DNA from 2 places in the Pseudarthrobacter sp. LMD1-1-1.1 genome. Region 1 is predicted to be linked to the other one. Evidence: riboswitches for the same ligand, from Rfam matches in the RefSeq annotation. Region 1 holds a riboswitch; the other holds the start of a gene.
What was found. A riboswitch is a leader RNA that binds a small molecule or an ion and turns the genes downstream of it on or off. The one in region 1 is predicted to bind S-adenosylmethionine.
Positions count from the first base shown of each region.

Region 2: it holds a riboswitch for S-adenosylmethionine, as region 1 does, so the genes downstream of both, MRBLMD1_RS04480 (aminotransferase class V-fold PLP-dependent enzyme) here and MRBLMD1_RS09480 (cobalamin-independent methionine synthase II family protein) in region 1, are expected to answer to the same signal.

Region 1 is NZ_JBEGHP010000012.1:823,853-827,221, forward strand. Features, by position in the region: gene MRBLMD1_RS09475 (uracil-DNA glycosylase) at 1-230, opposite strand, end outside; gene MRBLMD1_RS09480 (cobalamin-independent methionine synthase II family protein) at 442-1,650, opposite strand; SAM riboswitch class I at 1,664-1,768, opposite strand; gene MRBLMD1_RS09485 (M14 family zinc carboxypeptidase) at 1,787-2,881, shown strand; gene MRBLMD1_RS09490 (adenylosuccinate synthase) at 3,116-3,369, shown strand, end outside.
Region 2 is NZ_JBEGHP010000001.1:928,595-931,963, forward strand. Features, by position in the region: gene MRBLMD1_RS04480 (aminotransferase class V-fold PLP-dependent enzyme) at 1-1,118, opposite strand, end outside; SAM riboswitch class IV at 1,155-1,268, opposite strand; gene hisN (histidinol-phosphatase) at 1,422-2,234, opposite strand; gene rsgA (ribosome small subunit-dependent GTPase A) at 2,279-3,369, opposite strand, start outside.

The DNA of each region.
Region 1 (3,369 bases):
TCCTGGTCCCCGGCCGTGATGAACCCGGACGGGTCCGCCTCGCCAATGTTGGAGAACAGGCTGATGATGCGGCATTCCTCCACGTCGTGCATGGGATCCACATAGGGGACCACGGTTCCGGGCTTGGTCTCCTGCAGGGAATCGCAGAGCTCGTTAACGGCAGCAACGCTGGGGTCGTAGCGGCGGCTCATGAGCTGTTCGTGGAATGTTTCGGGTGCCAGGGCTGTCATGAAGTGCTGGTTCTCCTGCGGGGATTGGCGTTGCTGCCGCCACGGAAACGGGCACGCGGGGGCGCGACACATCAGCGGCGGTTGATTGGGGTGGGCCGATTCCTGGTCGGCCTTACCCAGTTTAGCAAGCCCCGGGAAACGAAACGCCGGTCCCGTGCACCTGACTCTGCCAGGGCACGGAACCGGCGGGCTCCCGCTTCGCCTCTTGAAGCTACCAGAGGCGGCTGGTGGCCCGGCGGGCGCCCTCGCCGAGGGCCTCCAGCTTGGCGAAGGCGATCTGCGGGTGGACCCGGCCGCCCAGGCCGCAGTCGGTGGAGGCGATGACATTCTCACGGCCCACGACGTCGGCAAAGCGGACAATGCGGTCTGCCACCAGGTCCGGGTGTTCCACCACGTTGGTGGCGTGCGAGACGATGCCCGGGATGATCACCTTGCCCTCGGGGAGCTTGGTGTCCTCCCATACCCGCCATTCGTGTTCGTGGCGGACATTGGCTGCCTCGAAGGAGTAGGCGCCGGCGTTAACCTGCAGCACCGATCCGATGATGTCCGCGAAAGGGATGTCGGTGGTGTGCGGACCGTGCCAGGAACCCCAGCAGACGTGCAGCCGGATCTGTTCCTGGGGAAGGTCGCGGAGGGCCCAGTTGGTGGCCTCGACGCGCAGCTGGATGAACTTCAGGTAGTCCTCCAGGCTGGGCTCGGGATTGATCTGGTCCCAGCTCTCGGCCAGGGACGGATCATCGAGCTGCACGGTGAGGCCCGCATCGATGATCGCCTTGTATTCCTCCCGCATGGCATCGGCGCAGGCGTAGACAAGTTCCTCCTCCGACTTGTAGTACTCGTTGGCCACGCGGGCGCAGGAGCCGGGGGAGAGGGACGCTACGAAGCCGTCCGACAACCCGGCCGCTGCGAGGCCGGTCTTCAGGTTCCTGATGTCCGATGCCACCAGGTCCTGGCCCGTGTAGGTCAGGGGTCCGGCGATCTTGGGCTGGGTCACGCTCTTGCGGTGGGACAGGATGCCCGAGGAGGGGTCGTTGTAGGCCTCGTTGAACGCCTGCCGGTCGCGCCGGTCAGGGAATGAGGTCAGGACAATGTTGCCGGGCGAGGAGCGGTGCACCTGGGCATCGGCCCAGCGGTCCACGTTGGTTGGCTCCAGGCCGCCCAGCCGTGCAAAGGAGTAGTTCCACCAGGCACCGTAGTCCACGGAGCTGGACATCGTGTGCCCGTATTCGCCGTCGTTGGGGATATCGATGCCGAGGTCCTTCTGCCGCTGGACCACCTCCACCACGGAGGCCTCCAGAAGTTCCAGGAATTCAGGGGTGACGCCGTCGGTTTCCTTGGCGGCGTTGGCCGCGATGAGTTCCGGGGTGCGGGGCAAGGATCCCGCGTGGGTGACGCGGATGTAGTCGGTGTTCAGGGACATGCTGGAATCTTCCTTTCCATCGGTCCTGGCAGTAGCACCTTCGGCCGGCAGGAATCCTGCTGGACCGTGGTTGCTGCGGCGTCATCGAGCCAGGTCTCTCGGCCGCTCCGGATGGTTCACTCTCACATAAATCCAGATGCCTGCCCCGGGGCAAGTCTGCGCCGCTTTATGTCGCGGCGGGCTGCCCAGCGGCTTTCCTGCCGTTTCCGGAGCCCTGGCGCTGGCCGTCGTAGCAGGACCTGCCCCGCTGGCACACGCTGTGGGCGAAGGCCCCACCTACGACGGCAACGGCCAGATCACCACGTCCAAGCTCGCCACGTACGAACAGATGGTCTCGTTCCTGAAGGACCAGGATGCCCGCCAGTCGGCAATGGAGCTGGAGGTCATCGGGCAGACGGTCAAGGGGCGCGACATCCACTTGGTCAAGTACATTTCGGACCCCGCCAAGCCCACCATCCTGTACCTGACCCAGCAGCACGGCAACGAGCAGCTCACCACCGAGGGCGCCATGGAGTTCATCAAGCACCTGGGGACCGGCAAATCCGCGGACATCCTCAAAGGCGTGAACATCCTGGTGGTGCCCATGCTCAATGCGGACGGCGCCATGGGCGACGTGAACTTCTCCCTGGACAATTACCTCGCAAAGGGGGACCGGCACCTCACCCGCTACAACGCCGAGGGTGTGGACCTGAACCGCGACCATGTGGCCAAGGTCCAGCCGGAGACCCAGGCGCTGCACAACAACGTCATGCGCAAATACCGGATCGACTACATGATCGACCTGCACCACCAGGGCACCCGGGCCGAGCGTGACGGCAAGCTGGTGTCGGGCTCCATCCTGTACCCCACCACCCCCAACGCCGACCCCGCCGTCGTCGAAAAATCCAAGCAGCTCGGCGCGGTGGTCTTCAACAACGTCGACTCCACCGGCTGGGGACACCTGGGCAAGTACCAGGGCGGCAGTGCCGAAACCATCAGCCGCAACGGCATCTCCGTGGAGTACGGCATCGCCACCCTGCTCTTCGAGATGCGCGGCATGTCGGACCACTATTTGGACGGCTATGCACTCGGACAGCGCAGCAACGGCTACCTGATCAAGCAGACCGTCACCACGCTGACCTCCACGGCCGCGGCCATCGCGGACGGGTCCATTGCCGACGCCGACACCTCCTTCTGGAACACGCTAGCCGAACAGACGTCCCGGCCCGCCGGGGAGGCGGAGGACGAATAGGCGGCACCGGCCGCCGCGGCCTTTTGGCAGAAAGGACCGCGGCGGGCCACAACAGTGGACAAAGTGCCCCATCGGCTAAACTTGGGTGGTAAGAGCCCCGGAACTCTTGCTTCGCTGCGCCGTGCTGCGGCTGTGCGAAGGCCGGTATGTTCGGGGCATTCTCATGAACGGCGCTGCATGGGCCCGCCACCTGGTGGCCGGCCCGGGCAGTCCGAACGAATGGGGGAGGATCCCATGCCAGCAATTGTGATCGTAGGAGCCCAGTGGGGCGACGAAGGAAAAGGCAAGGCCACCGACCTGCTGGGCGGCCGTGTTGACTACGTCGTCAAGCCCAACGGCGGCAACAACGCCGGGCACACCGTCGTCGTAGGCGGTGAAAAGTACGAACTCAAGCTGCTGCCGGCAGGCATTCTCAGCCCCAACGCCGTTCCCATCATCGGCAACGGCTGCGTGGTGAACCTGGAGGCCCTCTTCCAGGAAATCGACGG
Region 2 (3,369 bases), on a different contig from region 1:
GCCACCAGCCCTGCGTCGTAGCCCTCGACCGAGAAGTTGACCACGCCGATGGTGTCCGTTTCCGGGTTGGTGTCCTTGAAGATCTGGTGGACGGTGACGCCGTCGATGTCCTGCAGGCCCTCCACCAGGAAGGAACGGATGGCGGATTCGTGGGCGTGCCACCGGTCCTGGTCGAGTTCGGCGATGACCTGGGTGGCGCGGGCCAGGGTGGCGGCGCCGAGGACGTTCGGCGAGCCCCCCTCGTGGCGGGCCGGGCCCGTGGCCCAGCTGACGCCGTCGAGCCGTGCTTCCTTGACCGCCCCGCCGCCGGCGAGGTGCGGGACACCGGTGTCCAGCCAGTCGGGACGTCCCACCAGGACACCCGCGCCGAACGGCGCGTACAGCTTATGGCCGGAAAAGGCGAGGTAGTCGACGTCGTCCGCGCTGATGTCCACCCTGCGGTGCGGCGCGAGCTGGGCCGCGTCCACCACGATCCGGGCGCCGTGCTGGTGGGCCAGCGCGGCCAGGGCCCGGATGGGAAGAATCTCGCCGGTGACGTTGGAGGCGCCGGTGACGGCCAGCAGGCTGACGCCGCCCTGCTCCAGCTCGGTCCGGACGGCGTCCAGGGTGCCGGTGATGGTGTCGGCGGCAACGATGCTGCGGTGCGGAACGCCCTGCCACGGCAGGAGGTTGGCATGGTGTTCGATGTCCAGGTAGAGGACCTCGCCGTCATGCCGGCCGTCGGTAGCAGGCAGGCAGCCGGCCAGGAGGTTCAGCGAATCGGTGGTGTTGCGGGTGAAGATGACCGAATCATCCGGCCGGCCGCCCACGAAGTCCCGGACGATGCTGCGGGCGTTCTCGTAAACGGACGTGCTGATCTGGGACGCGTAGCCGGCCCCGCGGTGGACGCTCGCGTAGTACGGCAGGATCTCGTTCAGGTAGGCGGAGACCACGGAGAGCGCCGGAGCGGATGCGCCGTAGTCAAGGTTCGCGTACCGGATGTGGCCGCCGGAAATCAGTGGTGCCTGGATTTCCGCGCCGGTGACGGCAGCAAGGGGACGGCCGGCAACGGCGTGGCGATCTCCGGGAGCGCCGGATTCGGCAATGGCGGGCTGGGGGGAGACGGTGGCAGTTGTCACAGAGACCTCACTTGAATACAGGACTCCGGCATAGGGAATCCGCGCTTGCCGCATCCACTCCGGACCGGCCTGGTCGTCACCCGGGGCACCCCGCCGCGAATGGAGGGTTGCCGGCCAGCAAACCGGGGTTTTGCGCTGGCACTCGTGACCTGCATAAAAGCGTAGGACATGGGGCGGCCAGGATTGAAGCCGCGGCAATTGTTAAGGGCTTTGTTACGCAATATCGAATAAACGACGCCGGACACCCCCGTCTGGAGGTGTCCGGCGTCGCAATATTCGCCTAAGGGGGCCAAACCGTGGCAGTTACAGCAGGTCGTCCAGGTACGGGTTGAGGCGGTGCAGCACCTCTGAGTGCAGGATCGAGTTGGTGGCCAGCGCGTTCCCGCCGAACGGTCCGTCCTCGCCTTCGAGGGAAGTGAACCGGCCGCCCGCCTCAACCACGATCGGCACCAGCGCAGCCATGTCGTAGAGGTTGAGCTCCGGTTCGCAGGCGATGTCCACCGAGCCCTCTGCCACCATGCAGTACGACCAGAAATCGCCGTAGGCCCGGGTCCGCCAGACGTCTTCGGTCAGCCCGAGGAACTCGTCGAGGTTGCCGCGTTCCTTCCAGCCGCTCAGGCTGGAGTAGGAGAGGGAGGCGTCGGAGAGGCTGGACACGTCGGAGACGCGCAGCCGGGTGGCAGCTGCCAGGGACCGGCCCATGTACGCGCCCATGCCCTTTGCCGCCCACCAGCGCTTGCCGAGGGCCGGGGCGCTGACCACGCCCACCACAGGCTCGCCTTCATCCACCAGGGCGATCAGCGTGGCCCAGACCGGGACGCCCCGGACAAAGTTCTTGGTCCCGTCAATGGGATCGATGATCCAGCGCCGTGAACCGTGCCCGGTGCTGCCGAACTCCTCACCCAGGACGGCATCGCGGGGCCGGGAGCGGGAGAGCTGGCCGCGGATGGCTTCCTCCGCTGCCTTGTCGGCGTCGGTGACGGGCGTCAGGTCCGGCTTGGTCTCAACGTGGAGGTCCAGGGCCTTGAAGCGGCTCATGGTCTGGTCATCCACGGAGTCGGCCAGGACATGGGCCAGGCGCAGGTCATCGTTGTAGCTCGAAGCGGGTTGGATCATGGTTACAAACTACCGTCTGTGGACGCTTCTGCCGGGAGAACGCGTCAGTTGACGCTGCCGAGCTCTTTGGTTTCCTGTGCGTCCATGCGCGGGTCCGTGCCGAGCAGCCGCCGGAGCGATGCCAGGCGTGCCGGGCCGGTGGGACCTGCGTTGCCGCCTGCCACCCAGTCGTCGAGGCCGCAGTTCACCGCGTTTGCAGTGTGCTTGCACCCGCGTTCACAGTTTTCGATGCCGGGGGACAGGTCGGGGAAGGAGCGCAGGATCCGGTCCGGGTCCACGTGTGCCAGTCCGAAGGAACGGATACCGGGGGTGTCAATGATCCAGCTGCCGGCCGGCGCGTCCGCCAGGCGCAGGGCCAGGGCCGACGACGACGTGTGGCGGCCGCGCCCCGTGACCGCGTTCACTCCGCCCGTGGCCCGCTCGGCGCCGGTCAGCGCATTCACCATGGTGGACTTGCCCACGCCGGAGTGCCCCAGCATCACGGTGACCTTGCCGTCGAGATGGGCGCGGAGGTCGGCCACCGCCGCGCTGTCCAGCCGGGCGGAGAGGCCGTCGTCCGACCGTGCATCGATCCCGGAGGCCTGTGCATCGGCGGTCCGGCTGATGATCACAGGGAAGTCCAGGTGGGTGTAGTTGGACAGCAGCTCCGCGGGGTCTTTCACGTCGGCCTTGGTGACCAGCAGGATCGGCTCGATCCCGGCGTCATAGGCAGCCACCAGGGCGCGGTCGATGAACCCGGTGCGTGGTTCCGGGTTGGCGGCCGCCACCACAATCACCAGTTGGTCGGCGTTGGCCACCACGGCGCGCTCGACGGGGTCGGTGTCGTCGGCGCTGCGGCGCAGGAGGGTGTGGCGGTCCTGGATCTTCACCAGGCGGGCAAGTGTGTCCGGTGCCCCGGACACGTCCCCCACGAGCGAGACGAAGTCGCCGGCAACCACGGGCGAGCGGCGCAGTTCGCGGGCCCGCGCCGCGATGACAACGCGCTCGTTGTCCGAGTCTTCGCCTACTACTGCCGTGTATCGGCCGCGGTCCACCGTGATGATCCGTCCGGTGACGGCATCGTCATGGCTGGGCCGGTCCTTGGTGCGGGGCCGGGAGCCTTTCTTGCTGGGGCGGATCCGGACGTCCGATTCGT